Regions from separate parts of the Pseudoalteromonas sp. Ld20 genome, predicted to be linked through region 1. Evidence: predicted binding sites of a transcription regulator. Region 1 holds the regulator's gene; each other region holds the start of a gene.

Evidence for each region. The regulator sigma-54, encoded in region 1, starts transcription at its own class of promoters, with help from an activator protein. The targets are predictions, from matches to a motif close to GTTGGCACGNNNNTNGNNT.
Region 2: the regulator sigma-54 is predicted to act here: its motif matches at 2,907-2,925, upstream of ACJJVX_RS10610 (DUF2726 domain-containing protein).
Region 3: the regulator sigma-54 is predicted to act here: its motif matches at 1,978-1,996, upstream of flgJ (flagellar assembly peptidoglycan hydrolase FlgJ).
Region 4: the regulator sigma-54 is predicted to act here: its motif matches at 2,884-2,902, upstream of flgB (flagellar basal body rod protein FlgB).

Annotation. Positions count from the first base shown of each region.
Region 1 is NZ_JBISHB010000043.1:372,400-377,464, reverse strand. Features, by position in the region: gene rapZ (RNase adapter RapZ) at 1-823, opposite strand, end outside; gene ACJJVX_RS18840 (PTS sugar transporter subunit IIA) at 844-1,296, opposite strand; gene hpf (ribosome hibernation promoting factor) at 1,301-1,588, opposite strand; gene ACJJVX_RS18830 (RNA polymerase factor sigma-54) at 1,618-3,114, opposite strand; gene lptB (LPS export ABC transporter ATP-binding protein) at 3,181-3,906, opposite strand; gene lptA (lipopolysaccharide transport periplasmic protein LptA) at 3,903-4,436, opposite strand; gene lptC (LPS export ABC transporter periplasmic protein LptC) at 4,426-4,980, opposite strand; gene kdsC (3-deoxy-manno-octulosonate-8-phosphatase KdsC) at 4,977-5,065, opposite strand, start outside.
Region 2 is NZ_JBISHB010000034.1:169,201-174,265, reverse strand. Features, by position in the region: gene arcB (aerobic respiration two-component sensor histidine kinase ArcB) at 1-1,735, opposite strand, end outside; gene folE2 (GTP cyclohydrolase FolE2) at 1,942-2,862, shown strand; gene ACJJVX_RS10610 (DUF2726 domain-containing protein) at 2,966-3,559, shown strand; gene mtnN (5'-methylthioadenosine/S-adenosylhomocysteine nucleosidase) at 3,670-4,377, shown strand; gene ACJJVX_RS10600 (cobalamin biosynthesis protein) at 4,379-5,065, shown strand, end outside.
Region 3 is NZ_JBISHB010000033.1:146,015-151,079, forward strand. Features, by position in the region: gene flgH (flagellar basal body L-ring protein FlgH) at 13-696, shown strand; gene ACJJVX_RS09260 (flagellar basal body P-ring protein FlgI) at 709-1,803, shown strand; gene flgJ (flagellar assembly peptidoglycan hydrolase FlgJ) at 2,034-2,999, shown strand; gene flgK (flagellar hook-associated protein FlgK) at 3,001-5,004, shown strand; gene flgL (flagellar hook-associated protein FlgL) at 5,007-5,065, shown strand, end outside.
Region 4 is NZ_JBISHB010000033.1:139,049-144,113, reverse strand. Features, by position in the region: gene flgE (flagellar hook protein FlgE) at 1-1,252, opposite strand, end outside; gene ACJJVX_RS09235 (flagellar hook assembly protein FlgD) at 1,312-1,992, opposite strand; gene flgC (flagellar basal body rod protein FlgC) at 2,006-2,437, opposite strand; gene flgB (flagellar basal body rod protein FlgB) at 2,440-2,850, opposite strand; gene ACJJVX_RS09220 (protein-glutamate O-methyltransferase CheR) at 3,001-3,831, opposite strand; gene ACJJVX_RS09215 (chemotaxis protein) at 3,852-4,784, opposite strand; gene flgA (flagellar basal body P-ring formation chaperone FlgA) at 4,926-5,065, shown strand, end outside.

The DNA.
Region 1 (5,065 bases):
GAATCTTCACATTACTATGGCTCATTGCAAAGCTTTCGCCAATGGTTTGTGCTAAATACACTGAACGATGTTGTCCACCGGTACAGCCGATTGCAATTGTTAAGTAGCTACGATTATTGCGTTCAAGGTGTGGTAACCATGTTTGCATAAAAGTTTGAATTTGCCATGTGAATTTTTGCACTATGCTGTGACTCGCTAAATAATCTTTTACCGGTTGATCAAGCCCTGTTAGTGGCTTTAATTCAGGTTCCCAGTGTGGGTTTGGTAAAAAGCGCGCATCAAATACATAATCAGCTCCCTTAGGAATGCCATGCTTAAAACCAAATGACTCAAATGTAATGATCAGTTTTTTATCTTTTTTGCCTAAGATTTTTTCGCGAATTGATTCAGCCAGCTGGTGGACACTTAAATCGGTTGTATCAAGAATAAAGTCGGCGCGGGTAATGAGTACATCTAATAGCACTTTTTCTTGTTTAATGGCTAAATCAAGTGGCAGTGAATCTAAAGAAAGTGGGTGTAAACGGCGTGTTTCAGAAAAGCGCTTAATGAGCGTTTGGTCGTCACTGTCTAGATAAAATAGAGTTGGGTTTGCAAACCCCGGAAGATACTCAAGAATATCATTAAACTCTTGCTGTTCTTTGGGTAAGTTACGCACATCAATACTGACGGCAATCTTATCGTAGTTATCAGATACACTACGCACTAACGACGGTAATAAGTTTACAGGGATATTATCAACACAATAATAGCCAAGGTCTTCTAATACACGCAAAGCGACAGATTTACCTGACCCTGAGCGCCCACTGATGATAATTAATTCCATGTAAACTCTCCTTCTTTTAACTACGACTGTTCAACAATTACTTGATATAGATCTTGGTCTGTTTTTGCGCTACGTATTTGTTTACAAAACTCTTTGTCGTTGAGTTTATCAGCAATTGTAGCCAACGTCTTTAAATGAAGTTCACTGTCACCGTCAGGTACGATGAGTGCAACAAAAATATCGACGGGGCGATTATCAATGGCATCAAAATTGATTGGTTGTTCGCTTACTAAAATTAAAGCGAGTGGTTCTTGTGCGCCACTCATGCGACCATGCGGGATCGCGATACCACGGCCAATACCTGTACTACCTAATTTTTCTCTATTTAATAGAGCACTCAATATGTCTTGTTGTGATAAGTGAGGAAGCCGTTCATGAGCCAATTGGCTGATAAATTCGAGGATACGTTTTTTGCTATTAAAAAGGACCGCAGCTTTACTGCAGTCCTGACAAGTAAGTGAACTTAGTTTCATAGTGTTAGTGTCGAGCGTGCTTCTCTTTGTGTTTGATAACTTGACGGTCGAGTTTATCGATGAGCCCGTCAATCGCGGCATACATGTCCTGGTGCTGCGTTGAGGCAAATAGCTCTGCGCCACTGACATGTAATGTTGCTTCTGCTTTTTGGTTGAGCTTTTCTACGTCAAGAATAACATGGACATTGTTGATGTGATCAAAATGCCTCTCAAGCTTCGCAAACTTATTGTTTACATAGTCTCTTAATGAATCAGTAATTTCTACGTGACGACCAGTTAAATTTAGTTGCATAAGCATTTTCCTTCTTGTGGTTTTACGCCTTAAATCAAGCTTTTACGTTGATTTGACGGTGGAATAGCTAGCGATTCACGGTACTTTGCTATTGTTCGTCTAGCTACTTTGATACCTTGCTCTGCCAATATATCTGCAATTTTACTATCACTCAATGGTTTAGCTGAGTTTTCTGCTGCAATCAATTTTTTTATGAGTGCACGAATTGCTGTCGATGAGCATTCTCCGCCATTTTCGGTACTGACATGGCTTGAGAAAAAATACTTTAACTCAAAAATACCACGTGGTGTATGCATGTACTTCTGGGTTGTTACCCGGGAGATTGTTGATTCATGCATTTCAACCATTTCAGCAACATCGTTTAATACCATAGGTCGCATAGCCTCGGGGCCATGCTCAAAAAAACCTTGCTGCTGTTTAACAATGCAGTTAGTTACTTTGAGTAATGTGTCATTACGACTTTCTAGGCTTTTTATAAACCATTTAGCTTCTTGTAAATGAGAGCGAATAAATTGGCTGTCAGTGCTCGATTTTACTGAGCGCGACATCGCCGCATATTGGCTGTTAACTCTAATTTTTGGCATGCTATCTGGGTTGAGCTCTACCACCCAGCGGCCTTTAATTTTTTTCACTGACACGTCGGGAATAACGTACTCTGACTCTTCTCGAACTATGGTATCCGCAGGCTTTGGATTAAGGCTGTGGATGAGTGTCATTACTTCTTTTAGTTCATCTTCCTTTAGCTTAGTCTTTTTCATCAAAGTACGATAGTCGCGACTAGCTAATAAATCGATATGATCAGTTAAAATCATTTTTGTTTCGGCAATCCAAGGCGTTGCAGGATCAAATTGATTTAGCTGAATACATAAACATTCAGGTAGGCTGCGTGCAGCAATACCGACCGGATCAAATAACTGAATACGCTTTAATACCGCTTGAACTTCATCAAGTTCAATTTCTTCTTCGTTATTACCTTTGTTTAGGCTTTCAGCAATGTCTTCACAGCTTAGTGTAAGAATACCTGAGTCATCAACCGCTTCGACAATGGCTATCGCGATAGCTTCGTCAGTCGGACTAAAATGAGTCAGCTGTAGTTGCCACATAAGGTGATCGTGGAGGGTTTCAGATGAAGCGCCTTGATAAATAGATTCATCTTCAGGCATTGGCCCTGATGAAGAGCTTGGTGCGGCGCTCATGTATTCATCCCATGTAACATCCATCGCCATTTCGTCGCTTACGGTATCTTTTGCTAGCGCTTCACTGCTTTCTTGTTCGTATTCACTTGGCGTGTCATCAGCTGAGGCACTGACAGTTTGATCATCAGTATCTTGTTTTTGTTCGTTCTTACCACCTGATTCATCACCAAAGTCATTTTCATCGACCTCAAGTAATGGATTGCTATCTAGTGCTTCTTGGATCTCTTGTTGAAGATCTAATGTGCTCAACTGTAACAAACGAATAGCTTGTTGTAGCTGTGGTGTCATTGTAAGTTGCTGGCCCATGCGCAGCTGGAGTGATTGCCTCATGTATCTCTAACAATCCTTTTATTGTTGTCATAATTAAGTCTAGCAGAACCTTAGCCGGGCGTGGCTTTATAGCCTAAATTGCTCACCCAAATAAACGTCGCGGACTGTTTGGTCGGCAAGTACATGCTCAGGAGTGCCTGATGCAATTAACTCCCCATGAGAAACTATGTAGGCTTTTTCACAAACATCAAGGGTTTCTCGTACATTGTGGTCGGTAATAAGTACGCCTATCCCACGGTTTTTAAGATGTTCAATAATCTTCTTTATATCTAACACCGAAATAGGATCAACGCCAGCAAAAGGCTCATCTAACAGAATAAATTTAGGGTTTGCGGCTAAAGCGCGAGCAATTTCAACGCGACGGCGTTCACCACCAGATAATGCCATACCTTGACTATCGCGGATGTGCTGAATGCTAAATTCATCAAGTAAGCCATCAAGCGCTTCTTCACGAGCTTGTTTATTTAGCTCTTTACGGGTTTCGAGTATCGCCATCAGGTTTTGGTAAACGGTCAGTTTGCGAAATATCGAAGATTCTTGCGGTAAATAGCCAATCCCTAAACGTGCACGGCTGTGCATTGGTAATAAGGTGATGTCGTTATCATCTATGCTTATTTTACCTTTGTCGCTTGGCACTAATCCTACAATCATGTAAAAAGTGGTGGTTTTGCCTGCGCCATTAGGGCCAAGTAAGCCAACAATGCTACCAGCGCTGACTTCTAAGCCTACATTTTTTACGACTTGGCGGCCTTTATAACTTTTTGCTAAAAACTCAGCTTTTAATGTGCTCATGGCTGACCTTTTTCGTTATCTTTTTTAGTGTTTACTGGGACTAATATTGTATGCACTCGTTCGTCTGAATTTTCATCTTTTTCAGCGCTAATTAATTGTTGGTCCATGTCGTATGTAATACTTTTGGCATTAATCTTTTGACCTGCTTGAGTGACTTGGGCGTTACCGATTAAAGTTAAATAGCGTTTATCAACATCGTAACGAACCTCATTGGCGCTGGCGCTCATAATTGTGCCATCTGTTTGTTTTTCTTCAAAGTATGCAGGGCTTCCAGTGGCAACAAGCAGCTGCTTATTATCACCTAAATCTTCACGTTTGTGCACTTCTAGGTGATCAGCTGTGATACGACGATTACCATGGATTATCTCTACGTTTTTTTCAAAAATACCGACATTTTTTTTCAGCTGTGCAAGCTGTTTATCAGCGCTTATCGATACTTGGTCTGCAAGTGGAAGAGTACCTTCAGCAAAGCTTGAAAGGGCAATGAACAAGCTAGGTATTACAAGTAAGTGAGCAAATTTATTGGTCATAATATATGGTTCGCGTATGGTTAATAAGTTCTACCACTTCGGCTTTTAAGTCGGCTCTAAGGCCGCGTCCGGTGGTCTTTAAATTTGGTCCGATTAATTCAACAGGCTGTTCTGAACTCATGGTTTGTTGTTCAATATCAACCAAGATATTATCGGCATTAATATGCTTAATCATTGCGTTGTTTGTGAGATTTTTAGCAACAACATTGCCTTCTAAAATCAACTGGTTATTTTCATATAATGTGGCTTCTTGCGCATTGATTTGCCACGTTTGCTGTTGATTATATAAAGTAAAAATAGGCTTTTCAAAGTAAGTAAATCCTAACTGCTGATAAAGTTCCATTTTTGCTGCGGTTACTTTGTGGCTAATTTTACCTTGCTCATCAAATGCGGTTTGCTTTAATTCGACCGCGGTATAATCAGGTTTTGCTATCACATCTTCTTGATTTTTTACCGTGGTCGTTGTTTGGCTAAAGTACGGGAGCCACAACCACGCCATAAAACCTATAAATAATACGCTTAATATTAAACGCGCACTATTCATGAGCTAGTCCCTTCACTGGTCAATGGTTTTCCATTAACTAGCATTAATAGGTCGGTAAGCTCGCGTACTGCACCAAAGCCACCGG
Region 2 (5,065 bases), on a different contig from region 1:
CCTCATCACCGTTAATGTCTGGTAGTTGCATATCAAGCAGTACTAAATCTAAATCATCTTCTGTCGCTACAAATGATAAAGCATCTTCCCCAGTTTCAGCCCAAATAACCTCATGACCACGTTGTTCAAGCAAATTGGTCGCAATTTCGGCATTCAATGGGACATCTTCAACGAGTAAGATATTCAAACTGCGACCCGCATAACTTTGTTCTGTGGGCGCGATGCACAATGACAGCGGTATCTCAACTACAAAGCAACTTCCCTCATCTTCAGTACTGCTAACATGGATCTCGCCTTGCATTGCACTGACTAAAGCTTTTGTTACCGCTAAGCCAATGCCTGAACCAATAGCATTAGTCCCTTTTAAATCCGGTGCTTTATAGTACATATCAAAAATTCGATGCAACTGCTCTTGTGGTATTCCCTGCCCTGTATCTGTAATACTCATAACCAACCATGGGCCGCATGCTCTATTTTCTCTACGACATTCAAGCTGTACTTGACCTTGCTTAGTAAACTTAACGGCGTTATTTATAAGGTTCCATACCACTTGACGTAAACGTGTGGGGTCAAGCTTTGCATATACATCCAACATACCTTTTCGTTGAATTTCAAACTCCAAACCTTTTTGTTCAGCTATTAATCCTGCAAAATTTACCACATCATTAATAAAGTCAGATACATTAATTGAGTCGGTAACAATATCAAGTTGTTCACGGTCAATTTTATCTAGATCAATAATGTCATTAAAAATATTGCCGAGTGTTTCTGCACTAGAAAATACCGTGTTACACCAGCTGCGCTGCTGTTTATCAAGCTCAGTATCAAGCAGCATTCGTGTTAAACCAACAATACCATTGAGTGGGGTTCGCAATTCATGGCTCAAAGTGGCAATAAATTTCCCTTTGTCTTTATAGGCAGTTTCAAGTGCTTGCGCTGCCTCTTTACGGCTAGTGATATCACGTCCAAATGCCAATAGCCCAATATATTCACCATCATCATTGATAAACGGTAATTTACGCATTTCAAACCAACGCTTTTCACTCCCTACCGGATATTCCACATCAAGCGTTAAGGCGGTATGAGTTTCTTCGACTTTATTATCGGTGATTAATACTTCAGGTAAAAAATGGGTTGGGTAAATTTCTTCTGCGGTTTTACCAATTAGTTCAAGACTTGATTTACCCATTACTTGTTCAAACATTTTATTACACCCAGCAAAAACGCCATTATTATCTCGGTAATAAAACAAATCAGGAGAGGAGTCGACAATAGATCGTAATAACATACCTTGTTGCGCGAGCTCTTGTTGTGTCTTTTTACGCTCTGCAATTTCGTGTCTGAGCTCTTCGATTGCACGATGCTTGGCATGAAAAGCCATTTTCCGCTCATCTATCTCAATATTCAAGCGACTAATATTGTCTTTTAGTGTTTGATTTAAAAGCTTTTCTTGTTTAGTTGCCGTGTCTAAATAAGCATAGGATGCATCTAGCTGGCGTATAGAGTTAATCAGCACGCTTATAATAATAGGAGAAACCACCGCAGTAAAAAAAACCACGGCAAATATATCAACTAACATTACCTCGCCAACAGCGACATAATAAAACATGCAAGATAAAATCAACGACACCACTATTAATAACGCATAGCAAATTGCTGCGGTTTTAAGTTCACCGAATCGGGTAATGGAACTGGAAAGTATTCGAGCCCAGGGACTCAAAGAAGAATCGATCATATATAAATCTGTCTCTTGGCTATGCGTTTAAACTTGGCAAACTTCGTAGCTATCAAAAATAACTAACCTCTACGCATATTTTAGCATTTTTACATTAGCAATTTTCATGTTCCGCGACGAAAACAGAAAATTTTCATCTACCACGTATTTTTAAATTATTTCGTGTAAAATACTGCGCTTTACAATTGCCAACAACGAGACTTGCAATGCAAACCAACATGCCCGATATAGCAGATACGGCTCCCGCCTTACAAACTGGTAAATTAGACTGGGTTGGTATGGCCGATATTGAACTGCCGTTTATTTTTGAATCTCGGGGTCTTGCGCCTGTAAACGTTAATGCAAAAGCTCGCGCCTTTGTTAATCTTCACAAAGAAGATGCAAAAGGCATTCATATGTCGCGATTGTTTTTAGCATTAGATACCTTATCTACCGAACAACATGTTAACCCTAGTACCCTATCACAAGCTTTGGATACTTTTATTTCAAGCCATGAAGGGCTGAGTGATCAAGCAAAAATTGAATTTAAATTTGAGCTTCCACTGCGCAGAAAGTCACTTTTAAGCGGTAAAGCTGGCTGGAAAAGCTACCCTATCACTCTAGAGGCAAAAATTGACCGCGGGCAACTAAGCTTTGAACTAAGCCTTGATGTAACTTATTCGTCAACATGCCCATGCTCAGCGGCACTAGCGCGCCAACTTATTCAAAATGCCTTTGTGGAAAAATTTAACCAACAACCACTTAATCACGAAGAAGTAATTAATTGGCTTGGTAGTACAGATGGCATAATCGCAACGCCGCACTCACAACGCTCTATTGCTAACGTCAAAATTAAGTTAGATCGTAATATTACTGAATTTGATATTTTAAGCCTGGTAGATACACTCGAAAATGAGCTTAAAACCCCTGTTCAGGCTGCGGTTAAACGTGAAGATGAGCAAGAGTTTGCTCGCTTAAACGGTCAAAACCTGATGTTTTGCGAAGATGCGGCACGGAAAATAAAAGCCGTACTAGAAAGTGAACAATACGCTGATTACTGGTTACAAATAAATCATTACGAGTCACTGCATGCCCATGATGCTGTTGCAATTGCAGTTAAAGGCGTTGCCAATGGTTATCAACCTTAATATAAACCATACCCGTTTAATATAAATACGTAACACCACAACACTTAGGCACACAAATTGCTTTGTAATTTACAGTGTCAATTTGTTGTTGTGGAGTTACCGTATGGAATTCGCTTTATTATCAATTTTAGTTTTAGTCGTAGGGGCATCTGTTGTTGCGTCAAAGTTTACCGATGATGGCGGAAACCCTTACCCTTTCACCCGTAAAGATAGTGTATTTACGCAAGTTGAAAGTGCCTTTTTAAATCTTTTAGAACGTGCTGTTGGCGATCAATACAAGATTGTTAGCCGCGTTAAATTAATTGATATCATTGATTGCAAACATGGCTTATCGCCTAAAGCAAAACGTGCAGCTATTGCTAAAGCAAAGAACAAACAACTGGATTACGTATTAATCGATAAAGAAAAAATGACTATCGTTGCCGCTGTTGATTTAGTTAACAATGCAAATAAAGATGGCCACAAAGCGCAGCGCGATTGGTTTGTAAATGGTGCATTAGAGGCCGCTGGTATCCCGCATATTCGTATGAAAGTAAAATCGGGTTATCGCCCAAGCGAAGTACGAGACGCCATTATGTTTAAATTAGGCAAACCTGCTGCACCGAGTATTCGCCCAAGCCGAAATAGAGTGACCAAACCAGCAGTGTTATCTCCTTCGCAAGCAAAAGCCCATTCGACTGCACTAGCTGAAATATAGCAGCATCTGTAAAAACAAAATGCGAGTTTAGGCTCGCATTTTTTGTTTGTTTTACCCTACTCCCATTTTTGCAGTATAATCTAGCCATCTAATTCGAGGAATTTTAAATTATGAATGTTGGTATTATTGGCGCAATGGAGCCAGAAGTTAAAATTTTGCGTGAAGCGATGCAAAATCCACAAACTCTAACTAAAGCAGGTTTTACTTTTTATACTGGTGAGCTAGCAGGTAACACTGTTACTCTAGTCCAATCAGGTATTGGTAAAGTAGCGTCAAGTATTGCAACAACACTGTTAATTGATAACTTTAAACCTGATTGCGTGATCAATACGGGTTCTGCCGGTGGTTTTGATCCGTCATTAAGCGTGGGTGATGTTGTTATTTCTTCTGAAGTTCGTCATCACGATGTTGATGTAACCGCATTTGGTTACGAAATTGGCCAAGTGCCACAAATGCCAGCGGGTTTTGCCGCGCATCCTAAGCTAATTGACGCTGCGCAACAAAGTATTGAAAGCATTAGTGATGTTAAAACGTTGATTGGCTTAATTTGCACAGGCGATTCATTTATGTGTGACCCTGTACGTATTGATAAAGCCCGCGCTGACTTTCCTACAATGCTTGCCGTAGAAATGGAAGGCGCAGCTATTGCACAGGCCTGCTTTACACTTGAAACACCATTTGTTGTGATCCGCTCAATGTCTGACATTGCAGGCAAAGAGTCACCACAATCATTTGAAGAATATCTAGAAACCGCTTCAATTAACTCATCAAAAATGGTGCTCGCGTTACTAGAGAAGTTAACTGCGGTAACTCTATAACGTGTTACCCAATTTAGTTCAGCAACATTTGGACTTTATTGTATTTATATTAGCGCTCCTGAGTGAGCGCTTTTTACCTCTGGTCAGTTGGTATCACCCCAATACATTTTTAACGGCCGTTTTTACTGCGCTTGGTAAACGTGTTTATCGTGAACGTGAACCAAAAAGCTACCTATATTTATCATCTTCCCTGTGTTTTATATTAACGCTTTTAGTGATCATGACATTGGTCGTTCTACTCATTGAATTTGCTTATTATCCTGAACTACTAGCCGGTTTAATACTTTACTTAAGTTTAGAATGGCGAAGTATAGAAACTAAAGCATTGCGTATCGCACGTTTAGTTAAGCAAAACCAAAAAGCAACTGCCCGAGAGTTATTAAAACCACTACTTGCCCGTCAAGTAAATGCGTTATCAAGCACTGGTATTTGTAAAGCTGCCATGGAGATGTTGATATTAAGAGTCGCGCGTCATTATTTTAGCGTTATCTTTATTTACCTGCTATTTGGACCAATGGCTGCATTGTCTTATCGTTTACTCACTTTGATGCACCAAGCTTGGCGTAAAAACACTTTGCCAAACAGCCCTTTTTTAAAGCCACTCGCTTGGCTTTTGTATATTATTGAGTGGCTGCCCACCCGATTATTGGCTTTGACAATTGCAGCCAGTAAAGCCAGCAAGCTGAGC
Region 3 (5,065 bases), on a different contig from region 1:
AGGGGCAAAGTGATGCGTAATTTTACCATAACCTTAACGGGTGTATTATTTTTAAGTGGCTGTATGACAAGCCAAAATACTGATGTGGTTCAGGATGACCCTTACTATGCGCCTATGTATCCAGAGCCTGCAACAGAGCAAGTTGTAGCGACAGGTTCACTATTTGATAGTTATTTATCGAATGATCTTTATTCAGATAAAAAAGCACTGCGCACAGGCGATATTATTACGGTGAAACTGCAAGAGTCAACACAGTCATCAAAAGCTGCAAAAACTCAAACTGATAAAACAAGTGACGCAAGTCTTGATCCTGTTGTTGGGTTAGGGGGGTTGCCGGTTAATATTGGTGGCGATAGCATTCAATTTGGCATTGGCAGTGGCTCGTCTTTTAATGGCGATTTAAAATCAAACCAATCAAATAGTTTATTTGGTGATATTTCAGTAAACGTAATGCGTGTGTTACCAAATGGAAATTTAGTGATTCGTGGTGAAAAGTGGCTGACGTTGAATACAGGTGAAGAGTTTATTCGACTCGAAGGGCTTGTGCGTCCACAAGATGTTACTGCAGATAATACAGTTACCTCTAATCGCATTGCTAATGCGAGAATTCAATATTCAGGCAAAGGGCAATTACAAGAGTCTCAAAGTGCGGGTTGGTTAACGCAGTTCTTCAGTAGTGCACTGTTCCCTTTTTAAAGGATCGTTATTATGAATGGCTTTAAAGTATTAATTACTCTTTGCTTATTAGGTTGGCACGCCAATGTTTTTGCAGAGCGTATTAAAGATGTATCAATGGTTGAAGGTGTTCGTTCAAATCAACTCGTAGGGTATGGTTTGGTTGTAGGTTTACCTGGCACTGGTGAGCAAAGCAGATTCACTGAACAAAGCTTTAAAGGTATGTTAAATAGTTTTGGTATTACATTACCAGCTACTTTAAAACCAAAAATTAAAAATGTGGCTGCTGTTGCAGTCCATGCAGAATTGCCCGCATTTAGAAAACCAGGACAAAGAATTGATATTACCGTTTCTTCAATTGGCAGCGCGGGTAGTTTACGTGGTGGTACCTTAATTCAAACCTTTCTAAAAGGGGTTGATGGTAATACGTATGCAATAGCGCAAGGGAGTTTAATTGTTGGTGGACTTGGCGCTGAAGGAGCCGATGGTAGCCGTGTTGTTATAAATACACCCACAGTGGGGCGTATTCCAAATGGTGCGACTGTGGAGCGTGCGATTAAAAGCCCTTTTATGCAAGGCGACTATATTACATTTAATTTAAATCGCCCTGACTTTACAACGGCAAAACGTTTAGAGCAGGTGATAAATGATCTGGTCGGGCCAAATAGCGCAACAGCGATAGATGCCGCATCAATACGTGTAATTGCTCCAAGAGATGTATCGCAACGTGTTTCTTACTTATCAACACTTGAAAATTTAGAGTTTAAGCCTGCTGATACCGCCGCAAAAATCATTGTTAATTCGCGCACTGGTACGATTGTGATTGGCAAAAATGTAAAATTACAACCTGCGGCAATTACTCATGGTGGTTTAACGGTAACAATTGCAGAGCAGCAAAATGTGGCGCAGCCAAACCCACTGGCTGAAGGGGAAACGGTCGTTACTAATCAAAGTATAATAGATGTGAACGAAGATGATTCGCGTGCTTTTGTTTTTAATCCAGGTGTAAGCCTTGATGACTTAGTGCGTGCTATTAATGAAGTGGGCGCAGCACCTGGTGATTTAATGGCCATTTTAGAAGCACTAAAAGAAGCAGGGGCAATAAATGGACAGCTTGTTGTGATTTAACATGTGATCTATTAGCGACATTCACGAATGTCTACATTACCGCCTTCGCGACATTGTAGACATTTGTTTACTGGATAAAAAATCTAGCCGAGGCTAACTTTACTTTGTAACCACCTAGCATACTTGTTTTACTTTCACGCCAACACGCCAACACGCCAACACGCCAACATGATATTTGGCTCAATTATTGCATTGTTAGTAGTATTATTAACTATTGTGTCAAATTGCTGATGGATACTAATCATCTCGATAAACAAAACTTCTTTGATCTAGGGAATCTTGACTCACTTCGTCAAGAGGCCTTAAAGGGCGGGGCTTCGCCTGAAGCGTCTAAAGAAGCGCTGAAAAAAGCAGCGGCACAATTTGAATCTATCTTTACGCAAATGTTACTTAAAAGTATGCGCAAAGCAAATGAAGCCTTTGAGGATAAAGAAAGTCCATTTAATTCAAGCGGTGTAAAGTTCTTTGAAGAAATGCATGACCAGCAACTATCCGTTGAGCTTTCTTCAAAAGGCTCGCTAGGTTTGGCTGATATTATTGTTCAACAACTCTCCCCAGATACTAAAAACTTTATGCCAGGGTCTGTACTGCGCTCAGTTAATGAGTTTTCAAGTGATAACCGTGCAAACGGTAAAAGTACTGATGCTAGCGTTGACTCAGCCTCTGCCAGTAAAGCGCAAAAGCAGCAAAAACCACAGTTTGAAAATGCTGAAGAGTTTATCTCAAGTGTGTGGGAGCACGCTAAAACAGCCGCAGAAAAAATAGGGTTAAACCCAGCTGTAATGGTTGCACAAGCTGCACTTGAGACTGGCTGGGGGAAACACATTATTAATAAAAGTGATGGTAATAGCTCATTTAATTTATTCAATATTAAGTCAGATAGAAGCTGGCAAGGTGATAAAGCCAGTAAAGTTACACTTGAATTTGAAGAAGGTATGCCTGTTAAAAAACAGGCTAGCTTTAGAGCCTATGACTCAATCAAAGACAGTGTAAATGACTTTGTTGAATTTTTGACGCAAAACCCACGTTATCAAGAAGCCTTACAAAATACCGCAAAACCCGCCGCTTTTTTAGATTCATTACAAAAAGCGGGGTATGCAACCGACCCCAATTATGCCGATAAAATTAAGCAGGTACTTAATCGCACTGAGCTTAAAACATTGGCGGCAACATTGGTTCGCCAAGGAGTAAATTAAAATGTCGTTTAATTTGTTAGACATTGCTAATTCTGGTGTACGTGCTAATACAGAATTACTGCAAACGACCAGCAAGAATATTGCCAATGTAAATACAGTGGGCTATGTGCGCGAGCGTACAGAGCACATGACTATGATCGACAATCAAGTTGGTCGTGGTGATACGTACAGATTACTTAATGAGTTCGCACAAAAACAACTAAATCGCGATACTTCAAATAAAGCATTCTTTGATCAATTTGTTAGCGAAGCTGGCCGAGTAGATACATTATTCTCTCAAGAGTCTAATAGCTTATCTACCAGTATAAACTCCCTTTTTAATAATGTGCAGGAGAGTTTAAATCAGCCCTCTTCAACGGTTGCCCGCTCGCTAGTAATGACTGATGCGCAAAATTTAATTAGTCAAATGGAGCGTTTATCTGGGATCGTATTTGATCAAAAAAATATTGTGAACGAGCAGCTTGAAATATTTTCTGGGGAAGCGAATACGTTAGTACAGAATATCAGCAAGCTTAACAAACAAGTCGCAGCTGTTAATGGGACGCGAAATGCTGCTGATGCAAGTTCCATGTTTAACGAACGTGATCAAGCAATACGCGAGTTATCAGAGTTGGTTGATATTGAAACGTTAGACGGCCCTAATGGTGAAAAACTGGTGTTTATGGGCACAGGAGAAGCACTTGTAATGCAAAGTGGTTCATTTAATTTATTTTCAATGCGCGGTGACCCTGATCCTAACTTTAAAGAACTTCACCTAGATATAAACGACGGCAAAGCTGTGCCGCTTGAAGTTGATGTAGGTAAACTAAAAGGTAAAATTGGTGGACTGCTGGCATTTCGTGATGATGTATTAGTACCAGCACAAAACCAGTTAGGGCAAATGGGACTTGCGATTGCAGATGCATTTAATCAGCAAAATAGGCTTGGAATGGATGGTAATGGTGAGCTAGGTGGCGATATTTTTACTATACCTACAACCGGTGGGTTTGCATACCAAGCTAATACAGGTACAGCGGCAATGACTGCCACATTAGAGCCTGGCAAAGGCAGCGAAATACCTGCAAGTGACTTTGTTATTACTTATACCAGTGCAACGACAGTTGAAATTCAGCCTGTTGATAATAAAGGTGAGCCACTCGGCAGTGCCTCTACGGCTAATATTGTTGGCGGTATTGTTGATTCATCAACGATTACCAGTGGTGAATCGTTTGGTTTGCAGATTAATGTCTCTGGTACGGGAAACGTTGATGATCAATTTCAGATAAAACTGAATGCTCAGGCTGCATCTAGCTTAGAAATGGCAACGAATAGGCCAGAAGATTTAGCATTAGCTGCTCCAATTCGTACCGCAAATGATATTAATAACACCAGTGAAGCGAGTATATCTGTAGGTGATGTGACGAGTATTGACTCCGGTGGTTTTACAGCAACACCGCCAGGGCTGACTAATGGTGATGTTAGTTTAGTTAAAACAGCGAATTTAAACGAGTATACAATTACAGACGGCAGCGGTACGAGTACATTTACAATAACGCCACCGGCTGAGAATATTTTAGCTCAAGCAGGCGCTCCGTTTGATGGTTATGGTTTTGATTTTAATATTGAAGGCACGCCAGCAACAGGTGATACCTTTACATTAGAGTTTAATACAGGTGGCTTTGATGATAACCGTAATGGGTTAAAACTAGCTGAGTTACAAAATGGTGAGTTAGTGCGTCAAAATGTTGTCACCACAGCGACAGCAGATAATCATAAGACCTTTAATCAAGCTTATGGGGCTTTAGTAACAGATGTAGGCGTTGTAACTAACCAAGCAAAAACAAATGGTGCAGCCTTTGAAGCGTTGGCAAAGCAATCAGAGGCTTGGTATGAATCATTATCAGGGGTTAATCTTGATGAAGAGGCGGCCAATTTACTGCGCTTTCAGCAATCTTATGCAGCGTCAGCTCAGGTGCTTGCGACATCCCGTACTATTTTTGACACTTTACTTGGTGCTACGAGGTAATTATGCGTTTATCAAACAATTTAATGTATCAAAGTAGTGTGAATTCTATTTTGAAAAACCA
Region 4 (5,065 bases), on a different contig from region 1:
CAACCAATTCATTGGTTAAGTTTACATTTGACTGCTCTAGAGCAGATGAGTTAATTGAACCCAATGTACCTGATCCTGGCTCACCAGCAATTGGCTCACCCGATGTTAAGCTCTTTTTCCATGAAGTATCACCTGCTTGCTGTAGGCCTTGTGAGTTTGAAAAGCGAACCATAGCCACTTGGCCTAAGAATGAGGTATCACCATTGCTGTATGACGCAACGACCTTACCATCTGTACCAATATCAATCCCCGCTAAACGCCCCACTGTCGCACCATCTTGCTCAAGTGCTTTAACTTCAAAACGACTTGCGTATTGAGTCGGTACTTTATTACTCGTACCTGCAGAGTCACGCCAATTTACCGTAATTTCGTTCGGAAATTGTGCGCCATTACTCAATAAAGTGCTTAAACCTGCCGCAGCACCTGATGGCAATACTACATCAGGAAAAGTTGTTTCTGGCGCTGCTACATCAGGTAAACCTGCGGCAGTAAATTGCAATGAATCAATCGGGGTATGTGCTCCAGTTGCTGTTGCAGCACCCGTTATATCAAACGGTTGTTTATCCATCGTGGCATAAACACTCCAGCTATTTGCATTGGTCGCAGGATCTTGCTTTACAAAAAATAACTGCGCAACGTGAGGTTGACCTAACGAATCATAAATTGTTGTAGACGTTGACGAGTTATAACTCGTGCTATCGGTAGGATCAAATGTAGAAGTAGTAGGCACATCTGAACGCGAATCTAAATTCATTGAACTATAAATATTGCTCGTATGACGCGGTGCTCCTGATGCATCAGGGATCTGAATCGGTGAAGTCGTACTTAAACTTACAGATGTTGTATTGCCTGTAGAAGGGTCAACAGGGAAGCCTTGCAAGTAATTACCACGTGCATCAACAACAAAGTTATCTTTATTGAGCTTAAAAGCACCTGCACGAGAATATGAAAAATCTTGCGATGCTATATCTTCACTCATTGCAAAATAACCTTCACCCGTGATTGCTAAATCTAATGAGTTTTGAGTAAACTTAAGTGAACCTTGGTGGAATTGTTGCGCCACCATGGTGGTTTGTACACCATCACCATTTTTTGTTTTGCCCGAGCTAAAAACTGACGATGCATACACATCAGCAAATTCAGCGCGCGACTCTTTAAAACCGGTCGTATTTACGTTAGCAATATTATTTGCAGTTACATCCAAATCTTTTTGTGCGGCTGCAATGCCAGTTAATGCAATATTGAAGCTCATAATTCACCTCTAATCTGTCAATGTTTAGCCGAAAGAAGGCTAACTAATTATTAAAATTTCTACGCGATTTCTGCAACGTCAGTTAGCCTAACCGCACCTTCTTTTGTGTTAACGATAATGCCATTAGCACCATTAATATTCACACTTTCGATATTCTTAAAAGTTGCAACAGGTAAACTTGTAAACTCACCATTAAGCTGCCCTTCTGCTTTAATTTTGTACTCACCTGGAGGTAAACGTTCCCCATCGGCATTTTTACCATCCCATGCAAAACGCACAGCACCCGCTGGTTGAGCCCCCATATCAATGGTACGTACCAACTGCCCTGAAGAATCTTCGATTCGTAGCATCAAGCTTTCAACGGGGCCTTCAGCAACAGCAGTCCCGCGAGCATCACCAGTGTCATTCAAATCTAACTTATCAGACTCTAATAACGCCTGCTTACCCACTAGAGTTGAGGCTTGTAATGCTGAATTCGATGTCATTGACGCTGCCAGTGACTGAAAGTTGCTATTTAAATTCGAGATCCCTTCAGCCATAGTAAAACTGGTCATCTGTGCGATCATCTGATCATTGTCGGCCGGCTTACTAGGATCTTGAAATGACAACTGTTGAGTTAGCAGCGAGAAAAAATCTTCTTGCGTTAACTCATCGCTTTTTTGCTCACTCGCTACCTGTTTATCTTGCCACTTGAGCGAATCTAAATAGGTTGACGATGCTGTGCTGATATCGTTACTCATAACCTTTCCTCAATTACCGCTGCCCAAGCAACAGTGTTTTGCTTAACATTTGCTTTGCTGCATCAGCAACTTGCACATTTGTTTGATAAGAGCGTGAGGCAGAAATCATATTAGCCATTTCTTCAACAACGTTAACATTAGGTTTGTAGATATAACCATTTTCATCCGCACTTGGATGGTTCGGGTTATATTCTATTTGCAGTGGCTTATTACTCTCCACGATCCCTAACACTTTTACGCCAACAGACGACCCCTGTTTGTTGCCGTGCGATTCCGAGGCTTTACTCAACTCCGCAGCAAACACAGCGTGGCGTGCTCGATAAGTCTTGTCTTGGCTTGAGCTAATAGTATTGGCATTAGAAATATTACTGGCTGTGGTATTTAAGCGTACATTCTGTGCACTCATACCTGTACCTGAAATATCGAAAACGTTATATAAACTCATGCTTAGGCTCCTTGACTACCGAGGGCTTTTTTAAGGCCTTTAATTTTACCGCTCATAAACTGCAGGCTTGCCTGATACTCTAATGAGTTCTTTGTATACAAGTTTCGTTCCACTTGTATATCCACTGAGTTACCATCACCTGTATCTGTTTGATTTGGCGAGCGAAACATTTCACTATTACCTACATAACGACTGCCGCCGGCAATGTGTTTAGCGTTGGTTGTTACCATGCTGTTGCCGCTTTGCTGGTGGCTTTTTGCCGTTTTAAGTGCAGACGCAAAATCGATATCTTTCGCTTTATAGCCTGGCGTATCAGCATTAGCGATATTGGTTGCTAATAACTCTGCTCGCTGCGAACGGATCAACATTGCGTGAGGATGCACCCCAAATGCTTTATCAAAACTGATAGCCATAACCATCTCCAAAAAATTGACTTAAGTTGATTAATGCAAAAGACGAGCCAGTTTAATGAACACAATAAAGGAAGGATTAACTTATTAATTATAAAGAAAAACGGTGCTTATACGGCACCGTTTTTTTAGGAGTAGCTAGAAGTGAATTAGTTATTTTTTTTGATAAATAATTCCAGGGTTGCACCTAACCATATCAAACTCATCACTGAGTCCCGACATTGACTCTGACGCTCCTAAAAACAAAAAGCCCTTAGGGTTAAGCGCTTGAGCAAATTGGGCAATAATTTTTGCTTTCACTTCAGGTGAAAAATAAATCAATACGTTACGGCAAAAAATAATATCAAACTTCCCCATCAGCGCATACGAGTCCAATAAATTTAGGTGTCTAAAACTAACCAGTTTTTTAATAGGATCAACAACCTGCGCCATGCCATTGCCGCTGTCTTTAAAAAACTTTTTACGGCGCTCTACTGACAAACCACGAGCTAAAGCGAGTGAATCATATTCTGCATGTTTACACATATCTAGCATCGTATTAGAAATATCAGTGCCAATTATCTGAGCACCCATTTTTAATACACCAGGCTGCTTAGCCTGAAATTCAGCAACCGACATTGCAATTGAGTAAGGCTCCTGCCCAGAAGAGCTCGCCGCAGACCATATTTTTAATGGCCTACGTAACTCTTTATGCTCAGGAAACAATTTAGATTGCAATAACTCAAAAGGATATTGATCCCTGAACCAAAGTGTTTCATTTGTTGTCATTGCATCAACAACTGCAGCGCGTAACTGACGCTCATGTGGGCTGAGTGTTTTACTAACCAATTGCGAAAGCGATTCAACTTTAAAGCGCACCATTAAAGGCGCAAGTCTGCTTTTAACTAAATAAAGCTTATTATCGCCTAACACAATGCCGCATTGTTGCTCTAAAAAAGAACGAAATTGATTATACTCGCCTTGCTCTAAATGCTTATTTTCCAAAGTAACACCACCTATCAGAATTAGTCACAATGAACCCATTTTTTTACTGCTGTTGCCAATTCATCTGGGTTAAATTTTGCAATAAAGTCATCAGCACCGACTTTTTCAATCATTGCTTGATTAAACACACCACTAAGCGATGTATGTAAAATAACATGTAACGGCGCAAGTTTTGGATCAGCTTTAATTTCAGCGGTAAGAGTATAGCCGTCCATTTCAGGCATTTCTACATCTGAAATCAACAAACCAACACGTTCAGTAATATCATGTTTGCAATCAAGTTCTGCAATTTCACGAAGACGAATTAATGCCTCTTTACCATTTTTAGCGAGTTCAGTTTGAACACCTAAGGGTTCCAGAGCACGTTTTACTTGGTTACGCGCAACGGCTGAGTCATCAGCAATAAAGACGATACGCTCACCTAAGTCTTTTTGAATTTCACCATCACTAGCGATTTCGGCGCTAACTTCTGTATTTACAGGGCAGATTTCATTCAAGATTTTTTCTACATCAAGAATTTCAACCAACTCATTTTCAATTTCGGTCACTGCCGTTAAATATGAATATCGACCAGCCCCAGATGGCGGCGGCATTATTTTTTCCCAATTCATATTAACAATACGTTCAACACCACCCACTAAAAACCCTTGAACGGAGCGGTTATATTCAGCAATGATGATAAAACTATCTTTTATATTTTCGATTGCAGGGCCACCAACGGCCATAGATAAATCAATAACAGAAATTGTCTGCCCACGTATATGTGCAACACCTCGAATATACGCATTTGATTTTGGCATATTGGTTAAAGGAGGGCATTGTAGTACTTCTCTCACTTTAAACACGTTTATACCAAAGCGCTGCCGCCCTCTTAGCTTGAATAATAATAATTCAAGGCGGTTTTGCCCAACCAACTGAGTACGTTGGTTCACTGAGTCTAAAATGCCTGCCATTTCAATCTCCTAAAGAAAGCGAATAATAACGGAACAATAATTGCTTTCTTTCTTTAAAGCTACATAACATCGCGGGAGCGTCTATTCTTTGACGCTAAATATATATACCCTGTTTTCAACAATAAGCATAGTCGAAACATTATGAGTTTGTTAAAAAAAAGCCGAAGATACAGTGTTTTTTATTTTCTTGCTAGCCAATTTCTAGTATCACCTCTATACGCTCAATCTTACAGCAAGGAAGAATTACAAGAACTTGCGGTTTCGTATGTGGCTGATCAGTT